3 regions of the Clostridium sp. SHJSY1 genome follow, and region 2 is predicted to be linked to each of the others. Evidence: riboswitches for the same ligand, from Rfam matches in the RefSeq annotation. Region 2 holds a riboswitch; each other region holds the start of a gene.
What was found. A riboswitch is a leader RNA that binds a small molecule or an ion and turns the genes downstream of it on or off. The one in region 2 is predicted to bind S-adenosylmethionine.
Positions count from the first base shown of each region.

Region 1 (4,918 bases), on a different contig from region 2:
GGAACTTCTTCACTCAAGAATTTAAATAATGGATGTGCTGAAGCACCTCTTACATCTGTTTTTTCAAATAATTGAAATGTAACTCCATAGTTTAACTTACAAAAGTTTTGTACATCTTGATTGCTTCCTGGTTCTTGTTCTGCAAATTGATTACAAGGAAATCCTAATATTTCAAGACCTCTATTATTGTATTTCTTATATAATTTCTCTAAATCTTCATATTGTCCTGTAAATCCACACTTACTAGCAGTATTAACTACTATTACTGCTTTTCCTTTGTATTCCTCCATGCTAATCTCTTGCCCGTCTATCTTCTTTGCTGAAAAATCATAAAAACTCATTGTTATTCCTCCTAAATTTAATTTCTTTAAATTCAATTTATTTAAATTTAATTGCGTACAATTTATATTATGTGTATATATTATCTTTTATTATTATTATTGTCAACATCTTTAATAAAAAAAACACATTATTTTTTTCTAAAATAAAAAACATGGAATTTTGCACAAACAAATTGCATTACCTCCATGTTTTATATATAATATATTAACTTATTGCTTTTTCAAAACTTTGAATTAAATCCTCAATATCTTCAAGTCCTGCTGAAACTCTTATTAAAGTATCTGTTACACCAAGTTTTTCTCTCTCTTCCCTTGGAATCGCAGCATGGCTCATTTTAACTGGATATGATACTATAGTTTCAACTCCACCAAGACTCACTGCAACTCCAACATTCTCTACATTATTTAGGAAATCTTTTGTTTTTTCTAAACTTTTAAATTTAAATGATAATACTGCTCCTCCACCATAAGATTGAGATAAATGAAGTTCTCTTCCAGGATGTCCTTCAAGCCCAGGATAATACACAATTTCAATTTCAGTCCTATTCTTTAGCCAATCAACCAATATTTCTGCATTTCTTTGACATTCTAATACTCTAACTTTTAATGTCTTTATCCCTCTAATAAGTAACCAACAATCCTGTGGCCCTAAAACTGCTCCAAATGTATTTTGAATTTGCTTGACTTCTTTGCTTAATTCTTTATTCTTTGTAACAACTAATCCAGCTATAACATCACTATGCCCTCCAAGGAACTTAGTAGCACTATGAACTACAATATCTACTCCAAGCTCTATAGGTCTTTGTAATAATGGAGACATAAAGGTATTGTCAACAACTACTATAATATCTTTTTCTTTAGCTATTTTAACTGCTCCTTTAATATCTGTTATCTTTAACAACGGATTAGATGGTGTCTCTAAATATAAGCACTTAGTATTTTCTTTTATAGCAGATTTTATTTCATTAAGATCACTTGCATCAACAAATGTATGCTCTATATTAAATCTTGAAAATAGCTTTGTTACAGCCCTATAAGTTCCTCCATAAACATCACCACATATAACAATATGATCTCCAGCAGAAAATATACTTAATACTGAACAAATAGCTGCCATTCCAGAAGAAAATGCAAACCCCTTATCTCCTCCCTCAAGTTCTGCTATCAGATTTTCTAAAACATCTCTAGTTGGATTTCCTGATCTAGCATAATCATATTTTCCAAAGTTATCTATATCAAACTGATGAAAAGTTGATGTCTGATATACTGGTGTGCTTAATGCCCCTGTATTTGTATCTATACTACCTTCTGAATGTATTAACTTTGTTCCTATTCTCATATTTATTCCCCCTTAATTGCTTTCTTTAAATCATTTAATATATCTTCAACATTTTCTATTCCAACTGATAATCTTAATAAACATTCATCTACCCCAATCCTTTTTCTAAGATCAGTTGGTATTTCACTATGAGTTTGTGTAAATGGATAAGTTATTAACGTATCTACTCCTCCTAAACTTTCTGCAAAAGAAACAACTTCTACTCCTCCTAATATCTTCTCTACTAGTTCCTTATCTTTAACCCTAAAAGATAAAGTTGTACCAAATCCTGTACTTTGTGATTTATTTATTTCATATCCTTCATGTTCTTTTAATCCAACATAATATACATCTGAAATTTCTTCTTGATTCTTTAACCACTTTGCAATCGTTATAGCATTTTCTTGAGCTCTATCTAATCGTATATGTAAGGTTTTTATACCTCTTAAAATTAACCATGCTTCAAAAGCTCCTAAAGTTGCTCCTGTAGACATATTAATATATCTTAATCTTTCAATAAATCTATCATTTTTTGCTACTATTAAGCCAGCTAATACATCATTGTGTCCACCTAAATATTTTGTTCCACTGTGTATTATTAAATCTGCCCCAAGATCTAGTGGTTTTTGGTAATATGGAGTTAAAAAAGTATTATCTACAATAAAAATCAAATCATTTTCTTTAGCTATTTCACTAATACCTCTTATGTCTGTAACTCTTAATGACGGATTAGATGGAGTTTCTATTAATATACCTTTAGTGTTTTCTTTAACTGCATCTTTTACAGCTACAAGATTTCTAGTGTCTACAAATGTTGATTCTATCCCAAGCTCCCTATATATATTATTAAACAGTCTAAATGTCCCTCCATATAGATCTTCTGAAATAACTACATGATCACCAGCTTTAAAAAGATGCACGATACAGTTTATAGCTGCTAATCCTGTTGAAAATGCTAATCCATGTTTTCCATTTTCTAATAAAGCTACAGTCTTTTCTAATTCTTCTACTGTTGGATTTTGAAGTCTAGAGTAATCATATCCAGTACTTTCGTTTAGTCCAGGATGTTTAAATGTTGCACTTTGATAAATTGGAAAACTTATTGCCCCAGTATGTTTATCTCCACCTGATGCGCCTCTTACTGCTGTTGTTTGAAATTTTAAAGTCATAATTAGCCCCTCTTTCTTAATAAAATAAAAAAAGTCACTTCTTTATATAAGAAGCGACTGAAATTAGTCAATATACATAGTCATAATGAGACTATCGATTCCTCTTATCTGCCAGGATAAACCTGCAGGATTTAGCACCACGTAATAAAATTACAGGTTGCTGGGCTTCAAAGGGCCAGTCCCTCCACCACTCTTAATAAGATAAACTTATTTATTAAATTAATATAATTATACACCTTGCTTAATCAATGTCAACATGTTATTTGAATTTTTTTATTAAATTATCTTTTTCTTCTCTTTTAAGCTTCTTAATAGCATACTCTCGCTTCATTGCATCTACTTTATTTTCAAAAACTTCAAAATAGACAATCTTTAGGGGGCCTCTGCCTCTAGTATACTTGGCCCCCTTACCATTGTAATGATCTTTAAATCTTTTCTCTAAATTATTTGTCCATCCAGTATATAAAGATCCATCTCCACATAGTAAGATGTAAACATAATTCATATTAAGCTATTTCTGTTTTCTCAAATTGAGAATTATATAGATCACAATAGAATCCTCCAGCAGCTAATAACTCCTGATGATTTCCCTGCTCTATTATATCTCCATCTTTCATAACTAGAATTAAATCAGCATCACGAATAGTTGATAATCTATGGGCTATTACAAAACTTGTTCTTCCTGCCATTAGATTATCCATAGCCTTTTGTATCAATACTTCTGTTCTTGTATCTACTGAACTTGTTGCTTCATCTAGTATTAGTATCTTAGGATCTGCAAGTATTGCACGAGCTATAGTTAACAATTGTTTTTGTCCCTGAGATACATTACTAGCTTCTTCATTTAATTCCATATCATATCCATCAGGTAATGTTTTTACAAAATGATGAACATGGGCCGCCTTAGCTGCTTCTATAACTTCTTCATCTGTTGAATTTAATTTACCATATCTTATATTTTCTCTAATACTTCCATTAAATAACCAAGTATCCTGAAGCACCATTCCAAATAGTTCTCTTAATTCTCCACGGTTAAAATCTCTTATACTGTGTCCATCTATTAATATATCCCCACTGTTTATATCATAGAATCTCATTAAAAGCTTAACTATTGTAGTTTTTCCTGCACCTGTAGGCCCAACTATTGCAACTTTTTGCCCTGGTTTAATATTAGCTGTAAAATCATTTATTATTGTCTTTTCTGGATTGTATCCAAAGTGAACATCTTTAAAATCAACTCTACCTTCTAGTCCATTTGGTGAAACTGGATTTGGAACAGTTTGTTCTTCTTCATCTTCAGCTATAAATTCAAAAACTCTTTCAGCAGCAGCTGCTGTTGATTGCATTAAGTTAGCAATTTGAGCTACTTGGGCTATAGGTTGAGTAAAACTTCTTACATATTGAACAAATGATAATATATCGCCAACTTCAATAGCCTTTTTAACTGCAAGCCATCCACCAAGTATTGATATCATAACATACCCAATATTACCTACAAATGTCATAATAGGCATCATCATTCCTGATAAGAATTGTGACTTCCAAGCTGAATCATACAATGTATTATTGTATTTATCAAATTCCTTTACTGCTTCTTCTTCACCATTAAAAGCTTTAACTATATTATGTCCACCATATACTTCTTCAACTTGACCATTTACATGTCCTAAATATTCTTGTTGAGACTTAAAGTATTTTTGAGACTTTTTAACAACGGCACCTATTAACCCCATTGAAATAGGTAATATCAACAATGCAGCAATAGTCATAGGTATACTTATTGATAGCATCATTCCTAATACACCAATAATCATAGCAACTGATGTAATCATTTGAGTCATACTTTGATTTAAATTTTGACTCACTGTATCTATATCATTTGTAACTCTTGATAAAACTTCACCATGAGTTCTTGTATCAAAATACTTAAGTGGCATTCTATTTATCTTTTCTGCAAGTTCTTTTCTTAGATTAAATGAAACCTTTTGTGTAACTCCACTCATTATAAATCCTTGTATAAAAGATAATAATGCACTAACTAAGTATAAACCTAATAAGTTTAGCAGTATTTTTCCTATTTTATCAAAATC
Region 1 covers NZ_JANDMF010000037.1:2,791-7,708, forward strand. Annotated here, with positions in the region: gene NNC19_RS15970 (glutathione peroxidase) at 1-341, opposite strand, end outside; gene NNC19_RS15975 (aminotransferase class V-fold PLP-dependent enzyme) at 547-1,680, opposite strand; gene NNC19_RS15980 (PLP-dependent aspartate aminotransferase family protein) at 1,683-2,828, opposite strand; SAM riboswitch class I at 2,930-3,031, opposite strand; gene NNC19_RS15985 (GIY-YIG nuclease family protein) at 3,088-3,333, opposite strand; gene NNC19_RS15990 (ABC transporter ATP-binding protein) at 3,335-4,918, opposite strand, start outside.
Region 1: another riboswitch for S-adenosylmethionine. It lies ahead of NNC19_RS15980 (PLP-dependent aspartate aminotransferase family protein); the one in region 2 lies ahead of metF (methylenetetrahydrofolate reductase [NAD(P)H]).

Region 2 (4,918 bases):
TGTATAGATCTCTTTTGTTTTTAACATAACTAATTTAAAATTATAATATAAAAATATCGTAAATTCAATTTTTGAAAATTACGATATTTTTATATATTTGCTTTACAAATATTTCTTCATACATATACTATTTAAATTTCCTATATATGGCCCATAATTTAATATAATTTCATATTCTCTACCTTTTTATAGATTAATAGCTTCTGTTTGTCCCCTTCCTGTCTCTAAAATAGCATATTTATAATTTTGACTCCTTGCTATCTCTCCTGATTTTATAATAAAATTATTATACCATATTTTGTATACAAAAAAGAAAGCCGCATATAAAAAATTATACACAACTTTACCATTAATATAATTCTAAATTACTTGTTCTGTTCCAATTTCACTAAAAGTATTATAAATATCTTTTCTTCTTGCTTTGGCAATTGCCTTCACAATAAAATAAGATATAGTGCTATCAACACCATGATGTATAACTGTTCCTACACATACTACTACTAGCAATTGATAAACATCAAACCCTACAAAAGGTATTACTACTAAAGCTTCTGCTACACCATGAATTGGTGCTGTGAATATTGATGCTTTAACATAACTTTTACTTTTCTTTATGATTATTGCTCCAACAAGACCTACCAAAATATGTGTTGCTGCTCTAAAGACTATTAGCATAGGTAATCCTGTAAATAAAAATCCAACAACTGATCCTATTCCAACCACAACTGCTACCATAGGTGAAATTAACATTGCAATAAACATTGGTACATGTGAAGCTAGTGTCGCACTAAATGGTGGAATTATTACTCTTAAAAACGAAAACTGTACTGGTATTATTATAGCTAATGATGTTAATAATGCTGCATATATCATCTCTTTTGTTCTATTATTCATGTATTTATCACCTCGTAAATGTATATACACCAGTATACTCCATGTTACTTCTTGTGTAAATACTTTTATTTTCATATTATCCATCTTTCCCTTTATATTAATTATTTTATATTAAGATATTATTGTCTTTACAACTAATGAATTAATTCTATTACTATTTCACTAATAATTTCCTAGGAAATAACAAATTATGATTACAAACTAATATTTTCTTGATTATAACAGAAAAATGCCTAAGGACATTATCCTTAGGCATTTCCATTTTTCTTAAATTCTTAAAATTATTATTCACCAAATATATTTAGAGAAAATCCTCTATCTAATGCTTCTTTTGCATATTCTTTTGCTCCAAATAATGATAGATCTCTATAATTACCACATTGAATATCATTTGCTGCTGGAATTTCCTTAGCATTTAACACTTCTTTTAATGCTCCTTCTAAAGCCTCTTTAATTTCAGCTGCTTCTTTATCTCCCCATATACTTAGATAAAAACCTGTTCTACATCCCATTGGTGAAAAATCTATAATTCCATCCAATCTACTTCTAAGTTCATGTGCTAATAAATGTTCAAGGCCATGCATTGCTGCTGTTCCAAATGCTTCTTGATTAGGTTGAAGAAATCTTAAATCAAACTTTGTTACCTTATCTCCTTTTGGTCCATCTAATAAGCAACATTTTCTTATATAAGGTGCTTTTACCTTTCTGTGATCTAATTCAAAACTTTCTACTTTTTCCATTTTTTAATTCTCCTATCTTAATTATTTATTGTTTTCTGTAGCTAAAATAGTCTCAATACTTCCACTAATTTTTTTTGCTAAATACGAATTATTCATAACATATAAATGTACTCCATCTACTCCTGTAGATATAAGATCTACAATTTGCTCTACTGCATAAGCTATTCCTGCTTCTCTTAAAGCTTCTGGATTATGTTCATATCTCTCCATAATTTTAACAAACTTAGTTGGAAGGGATGCTCCACTTAATGATACCATTCTTTCTATTTGCTTTTTATTGGTTACAGGCATAATTCCTGCTTCAATAGGCACCTTTATATTTGCACTTTTAACTTTATCTAAAAAGTCATAATATAAATTGTTATCAAAAAATAATTGAGAAATAAAATAAGCTGCCCCAGCCTCCTCTTTTCTCTTCATATTTTCGATTTCTTTTAGTACTCCTTTATTTTCAACATGTCCTTCTGGATAGCAAGCTGCTGCAGTATTAAAATCCTCAAATTTATTAATTTTCCCAATCAATTCTGAAGCATACTTAAATTCTCCTCTAGTGAGTCCATCCTTTGGAATATCACCTCTTAACGCAAGGATATTTTCAATGTTATTTTCCTTTAGTGAATTTAAATAATAATCTATATCCTCATTTGTTGAACTTATACAAGTTAAATGAGCAACTGCTTCTATATCATATTTATTTTTAACCAAAGATGATAATTCCAAAGTTTTATTATCCCTTATACTTCCACCAGCCCCATAGGTTACACTTATATAATCTGGATTTAGCCCCTTTAACTCCTCCAACGTCTTATATATAGTCTCAATTGATGATGTTGTCTTTGGTGGAAATATTTCAAATGAGAACACTGTTTTCTTATTCTTAAATATTTCGCTTATTTTCATAAAATTGCCCCCTTTTTCACATAAAAAATACCTAAAGGTTATTCCTTTAGGTACAACAAACTTCTGTACTACAATAACCCTTATCTTTCAGCTATGCTGCAGGATTTAGCACCACTATATCTAGATAAACACACATATTGGTTGCTGGGTTTCACAGGGCCAGTCCCTCCACCTCTCATGATAAGATAATTATTAAATTATATTTATTATAATATACTATTTATTGAAATTTGTAAATATAATTATTTATTAATTAATAATAACAATATACAGATTCCACTGCATATTAGACTTATTGTAAGTATAAGGCTAACTATTTGATTAATACTTAAACCTTTTTCTTCTAATCTGAAATGCATTTGACTTCTATCTGCTTGATATACTGGCTTTCCTTCACTAAATCTTTTAGCTATAACAAATAAATTGTCAAAAATAGGAACTGCTAATGCTAATATTGGTATAAACAAACTTAATACTGTAGCTTGCTTAAAAGCCCCATCAATTGCCACTATACTAAGTAAGAAACCGATTAAGTTAGCTCCCGAATCACCCATGAACACCCTAGCTGGATGCCTGTTATAATATAAAAATCCCATTATTGCTCCTGCAAGTATTATTGAAAATTGAGCTTGTGGTCCTTGTCCCAATATCATTGCAGCAAAGAAAAATGTTCCTGAAGAAATTAATGATATACCTCCGGCCAAACCATCCATACCATCTGACCAATTTATTACAGTAGTAACTCCAAAAATCCATGTAATAGTCAATAAAAATTGTACTGTTTTTGACAATAACATGTAGTCTCCTGAAAAAGGATTTCTAAATCCTTCAAATACTACACCTGCATTAAATACCAATACAGCTGCAAATACTTGTATTATTAGTCTAGGATATATCGGAAATTCTTTTTTTTTGGTCTTGAAATAGTCATCCACCATTCCAATAAAAAATATTAAGCTAGCTGAAATAAATATCCATATCTGCTTATATATATCATCCTTAATAGTTAAAAAATAAACTATAAAAAAACCAATATAAATTCCAAGTCCTCCACACAAAGGTATTGGTCCTCTATGTTTTTTTCTCTTAGTTGGCTTATCTGTAAATTCCAATTTATGAGCTACTTTCATTATATATGGAATAATAAAATAAACAATTAGGAAAGCACATATCAGCGTTATTAAATATTGCATCATTAATCTACTCCTTAAACCAATCTGTCCATAATTCATTTTTGCTTTCTAAATGAATTATACTATTATCGACTTTTTTTAGCAATTACAAAAATATTAAATTGTATATAATATTTATAAAAAATGAAAAGTTTCCTTCAAATCCATTTAATAGAATAATTGTCCAAGTACACCTATTTCCTTTATTTATCTAGTTTTGCCCATTTTTATTTTCATAAAATTAAATTTTTATATATATAAATCTTTTTTTAATAGAATATATTATTCCGAATTCAAATTCACCAACATAGCTTCGAGGTTTTTCTTTTTTATTCTTTATAAGTTGACAGCATTTGTTTTTCTATTTCTAAATTATAGTATAGCTAATCTAATCTATATTTGCATTTTAATTTTGAATATGTTACCATTTAGGAAGTAAATATTTAATAACTAAATAAGTATATTGATTTTCGGTTGAACAAATTATTATTTGATTTCAAGAAAGTTTGACTTCTAGGGTGGGAAGTCCTTTTGGGGACTTTTTACCCTTTTTTTATTATCTAGGAGGTATTTTATGGAAAAAACTTTATTAAGTATTGTATTAATTCTTACCTTTACCAAGCTTGGAGGTATAATAAGTAGGAAATTAAAAATGCCTGAAGTTTTAGGGGCATTAATTGCTGGTGTTGTACTTGGTCCTGTTGTTTTAAATCTTGTACAATATGATGAAAATATAAAATTACTTTCAAATCTTGGGGTAATTATGCTTATGTTTCTTGCTGGTCTTGAAACTGATGTAAAAGAATTTAAAGAGGCTGGTGTATCTTCATTTATAATCGCATTAGCAGGTATTATACTCCCTTTTATACTGGGAACACTAGGAGCTAGTCTATTTTTTGATAATTTTTTAGAAAATATTTTTATTGGAGTGATTCTAACTGCAACAAGTGTAAGTATAACAGTAGAAACACTTAAAGAACTTGGTAAACTTAATTCTAGAGCAGGAATAAATATTTTAGGATCAGCTGTAATAGATGATATATTAGGACTTATATTAATCTCTATAGTTCTTTCCGTTGGTCAAACTTCTGGCTCAGAATCTGGGACAATACAAATTCTATTTATTTTTATAAAAATAATTCTATTTTGTTTATTTTCTTTGCTAGGAGTAATATTTTTTCAAAAACATGCAAATAAATTCTTAACTCATGT
Region 2 covers NZ_JANDMF010000014.1:40,357-45,274, forward strand. Annotated here, with positions in the region: gene NNC19_RS08735 (ECF transporter S component) at 361-894, opposite strand; gene NNC19_RS08740 (S-ribosylhomocysteine lyase) at 1,179-1,634, opposite strand; gene metF (methylenetetrahydrofolate reductase [NAD(P)H]) at 1,656-2,534, opposite strand; SAM riboswitch class I at 2,612-2,721, opposite strand; gene NNC19_RS08750 (MraY family glycosyltransferase) at 2,777-3,727, opposite strand; sodium ion sensor (DUF1646 type) at 4,179-4,234, shown strand; gene NNC19_RS08755 (cation:proton antiporter) at 4,281-4,918, shown strand, end outside.

Region 3 (4,918 bases), on a different contig from region 2:
TTCAAAAGTAGTAGTAATTATGTGATTATTTTTCTTAACTAATCCTTTCAAAATAAAGTTATTACCTTCACTACCACCTGAAGTAAAATAAATTTCATCTTTAGAACAATTTATAGTTTTTGCAATTTCATATCTACATTCATGTAATTTCTTATCACATTCTAAGCCTAGTTTATGAAGTGATGAGGGATTGGCATAAAATTCGCTCATACTACTGGAGATAGCATTAATTACTTCAACTGAAGGTTTTGTAGTAGATGCATTATCTAAGTATATATTCATAGTTAACAACCTCTTTTACAATTTCTTATATTTCATATAAACAAACTTAGTATAAAGTAAAATTCATATTATTTCAATTGTTAAATAAAGTAGTATTTTATTCAAGATATGGTTATGTAAAAATACTTTGCTATAATGGTATATATAAGGAAAAAAGGAGAGAAGAAAATGGATAAGTCTAACATTGATTACACTCTTTATTTAGTTACAGATAGAGATATTTTAGAAGGCAGAAATTTAAAAGAAGCAGTTGAGGAAAGTATTCTAGGAGGCACAACTATAGTTCAGCTAAGAGAGAAGAAAATTTCTTCACTAGATTTTTATAATATAGCTAAGGAAATTAAAATAATAACCGATAAATATAATGTACCATTAATAATAAATGATAGAATAGATATAGCCCAGGCTATTGATGCTTCAGGTGTTCATTTAGGACAAAGTGATATGCCTTGCAAGGTGGCTAGAAAAATATTGGGCGAAAATAAAATAATAGGAATATCTGCACATAACTTTGAAGAGGCATTAAAAGCTCAGACAGAAGGAGCGGACTATATTGGTTGTGGGGCTATTTTCCCTACAAACACAAAAAAAGATGCCAATATAGTTACATGTCATTCATTAGGGAAAATAAAAAGAGCAATAGATATTCCAGTTATAGCAATTGGTGGTATTAATGAAAATAATATTGTTAAATTAAATGGATTAGGAATAGATGGAGTTGCTATAGTATCAGCAATTCTTGCAAATAATAATATTAGATATGCCACAAAAGAATTAAAGAATATTTTAGATAATAATTTTACAACAAATGTTTAGATATTGAGTTGGTTTAGTTATTTTAATGGTATATAATTAAGCAGAGGATAAAAAGAAAGAGAGGATAAATGTATGGGTGAAATGGAATTAGTAAGCAAGTCTATTGAAAAGATTGGTAAAGAAATTGATGAAATGAAGAGTATAGTTGAAACTCTTTATGGAAAATTAGATAGTATAAAAGATATGGCTAATAATTTTAAGAATTCTTCACAAGAGATAGTTGGGATTGCATCTCAAACCAATATGCTTTCATTAAATGCGTCAATTGAAGCTGCAAGAGCTGGAGAAGCTGGAAGGGGATTCGCAGTAGTTGCAACAGAAGTAAAGAAATTATCTGATATGAGTAGTAAAGTGGCTGAATCAACTGTTAAAGATCAAAATGAAATGCTTAAAATGATAGTTGATATTTACAAAGTTGCAGATGTAGTTAATGAAAAAAGTGAAAGTTTAAAGGAAGCTATTAATAGCATACAAAATGCTGTAGAAAAATAAATCATATGTTGCGATTAGAATTTAAAATTCATAACTTTAATTAAAGTTATTTTCAATTTTTAAAGATAGTTACTTAGTATAGAATAAGTTATAGTATATTTTTTTGAATTAATATGAATTAAAATGTTTATTGAAAAAAAATATTGACAAACTAGAATTTAAATACTATTATAAATAACATAAAGCAATTGCTTGAAAAATTAATATAATTGATGTCTTATCAAGAGTGGTGGAGGGACTGGCCCTTTGAAGCCCAGCAACCAATATAATAGTTCATTTACTATTTTAATGTGGTGCTAATTCCTGCGGTAATTATTTATTACTGAAAGATGAGAGAATAATAGTTTAGTGTTTTTTATGCGCTAGGGATTTATTCTCTAGCGCATTTATTTTTTATCTTACATTCATAGAGGAGGAGACAATTAGTGATAGAAATTAAAAATGTAAGTAAAAGTTTTGGGGATATAGAAGTTTTAAAAGATATTTCAATAAGCATAAATCAAGGGGAAATTTACGGTTTAATTGGACATAGTGGGGCAGGAAAATCAACTTTACTTAGATGTATAAATGGACTTGAATCCTATGATGCTGGTTCAGTGAATGTTATGGGGAAAGAAGTTTCTAAACTTAATAATAGAGAACTTAGAGAGTTTAGAAAGAATCTTGGTATGATATTTCAAAACTTTAACTTACTAAAAAGAAAAACAGTATATCAAAATATTGCTCTTCCACTTGAGGTTTGGGGGTATAGTAAGGTAGAAATAGATAAAAGAGTAATGGAACTGTTAAACTTAGTTGGACTAAAGGAAAAGATTAATAGTAAACCAACAGCTCTAAGTGGTGGACAAAAACAAAGGGTTGCTATTGCAAGGGCATTAGCATTAGAGCCAAAAATACTTTTATGTGATGAAGCAACATCAGCTTTAGATCCAAAAATAACAAAAGATATACTTACATTGTTATCTAAAATTAATAAAGAACTTGGAATTACTATTGTTATAGTTACACATCAAATGGAAGTAGTAAAAGATGTATGTGAGAAAGTAGCATTAATTGAAGGGGGCAAAATTAAAATAGAAGGAAAATCGGATGAGTTGTTCTTAAAACCAGGATTGTCTTTAAAGAAGTTCTTGGGAGAAGAAGAAGATGAAACTCTACCTGAAACAGGTGTAAATATAAAGTTATTCTTCCCAGCTGATTGTTCTGAAAATACAATAATTACAAAGATGGCTAGAGAAATAAATATTGATTTTTCAATAGTTTGGGGCAAACTTGAAAAGTTTAGAAGTAATGTTTTAGGTAGTCTAGTAATTAATGTAGAGAAAAAGGACAAGGATCTAGTTATAGATTATCTAAAAGGTAAAAATATAGAATGGGAGGTAATATAGTATGTGGGAATTAATATGGCCAGCTATATATCAAACGTTAATAATGGTAATACCATCAACTATATTAGCAGTAATAATTGGATTTATACCAGCAATTATATTAGTATTAACAGATGAAAAGGGATTAAAACCGAATAAATTTGTTTATAGTGGGTTAGACTTTATAGTGAATACACTTAGAAGTTTGCCATTCATTATATTAATGGTGGTAATTATACCATTAACTAGATTAATAGTAGGAAAATCATATGGAGAAGTAGCAGCTATAGTGCCATTAACATTAGCATCAGCACCTTTTATAGCAAGAATAATAGAAGCGGCTTTAAAAGAAGTTGATCCTGGAGTTATAGAAGCTGCAAAAGCATTTGGGGCAAGCACAATACAAATAATATTTAAGGTAATGATTAAAGAAGCAGTACCAGCAATTATTTCAGGAATAACACTTTCAGTAATAAGTATTATAGGATATTCGGCTATGGCAGGGACCATTGGGGCAAATGGTCTTGGCGCATTAGCTGTTAGATATGGATATCAAAGATTCCAAACAGATGTAATGATAATTACTGTAATATTACTTATTGTTATTGTTCAAGGGTTACAAAGTTTAGGAAATTATTTATATAACAGATTATCAAAGTAAAGATTTTAAGGGGGATTAATATATGAAAAAGAAGAGTATAATTTCAATAGCATTAGCAGGTGTATTGGCATTAGGTCTTATAGGATGTGGGGGGAAAAAGACAGATGATAAAACAATAACTATTGGAGTATCACCTGTTCCACATAAAGAAATAGTAGAAAAGATTCAACCTATCTTAGAAAAAGAAGGTTATAAATTAGAAATAAAAGAATTTGATGATTATGAATTGCCAAATACAGCAGTACAAGAAGGTGAAATAGATGCAAATTACTTTCAACATATTGCTTATTTAAATACAACAAATAAAGAAAAAAATTATGATTTAACATATACTGCAGAGATTCATATTGAACCTATGGCATTATATTCAACAAAGGTTAAGAGCCTTGATGAAATAAAAGATGGTGCAACTATAGCAATACCTAATGATCCATCAAATGAAGCAAGAGCTTTAAGATTACTCGCAAAATCAGGATTAATAAAAGTTAAAGAGGGAGAACTTATTACAATTTCAGATATTACTGAAAATACAAAGAATATAAAGTTTAAAGAGTTAGAAGCGGCACAACTTCCAAGAACTTTAGATGAATTAGATGGAGCTGTAATTAATGGAAACTATGCACTATCAGCTAAATTAGATGCTACAAAAGATGCAGTGTTCACAGAAGATAAAAATGATGAATCTATAAAAAATTACAGAAATGTATTAGCAGTTAAAAAAGGAAATGAAAATTCAGATAAAATTAAAGCTTTAACAAAGGCTATGACTTCAGATGAAGTTAAAGCATTTATTACTGATAACTATAAGGGTGCTGTAGTTCCAGTATTTTAATAATAAAAAAGATTGATTATAAGTTATATCAATACCTATAGATTGGATGCTTTGAAAATAGTATTTAATCTATAGGTATTATTTATGTCTTAAAAATGGATTAATATATGGAATTCATTTAATTTTACAAGAAATCAAAATAAGGTTAAAATAAATTATAATTAAATGGTAGTGGAGGAAAATAGAAATGAAAATTTCAAAAGTAAAGGCAGAGCTTAAAGGACAAGATATTTTAAGTATAATAAATGAATTTGTTAAAGTTGAAGGACTATCTCTTAGTAAAGTTGATATAGATAATGAGATTAAAATAGAGGGTGCTTTTAAAAAGGGAGTATCATTTGATTTTGAAGGAATACTAACAATAGAAGGTGTAAAGGATGGAAAAGTGTATTGTAAATTTTCAAAGTTTAAGATATTAAAACTTGGCTTATTTAGAATTATGCGAAGTTATGCATTAAAAACTGCCAT
Region 3 covers NZ_JANDMF010000006.1:55,088-60,005, reverse strand. Annotated here, with positions in the region: gene NNC19_RS05310 (cysteine desulfurase family protein) at 1-282, opposite strand, end outside; gene thiE (thiamine phosphate synthase) at 451-1,098, shown strand; gene NNC19_RS05300 (methyl-accepting chemotaxis protein) at 1,171-1,590, shown strand; SAM riboswitch class I at 1,805-1,926, shown strand; gene NNC19_RS05295 (methionine ABC transporter ATP-binding protein) at 2,016-2,978, shown strand; gene NNC19_RS05290 (methionine ABC transporter permease) at 2,980-3,618, shown strand; gene NNC19_RS05285 (MetQ/NlpA family ABC transporter substrate-binding protein) at 3,641-4,450, shown strand; gene NNC19_RS05280 (YkvA family protein) at 4,638-4,918, shown strand, end outside.
Region 3: another riboswitch for S-adenosylmethionine. It lies ahead of NNC19_RS05295 (methionine ABC transporter ATP-binding protein); the one in region 2 lies ahead of metF (methylenetetrahydrofolate reductase [NAD(P)H]).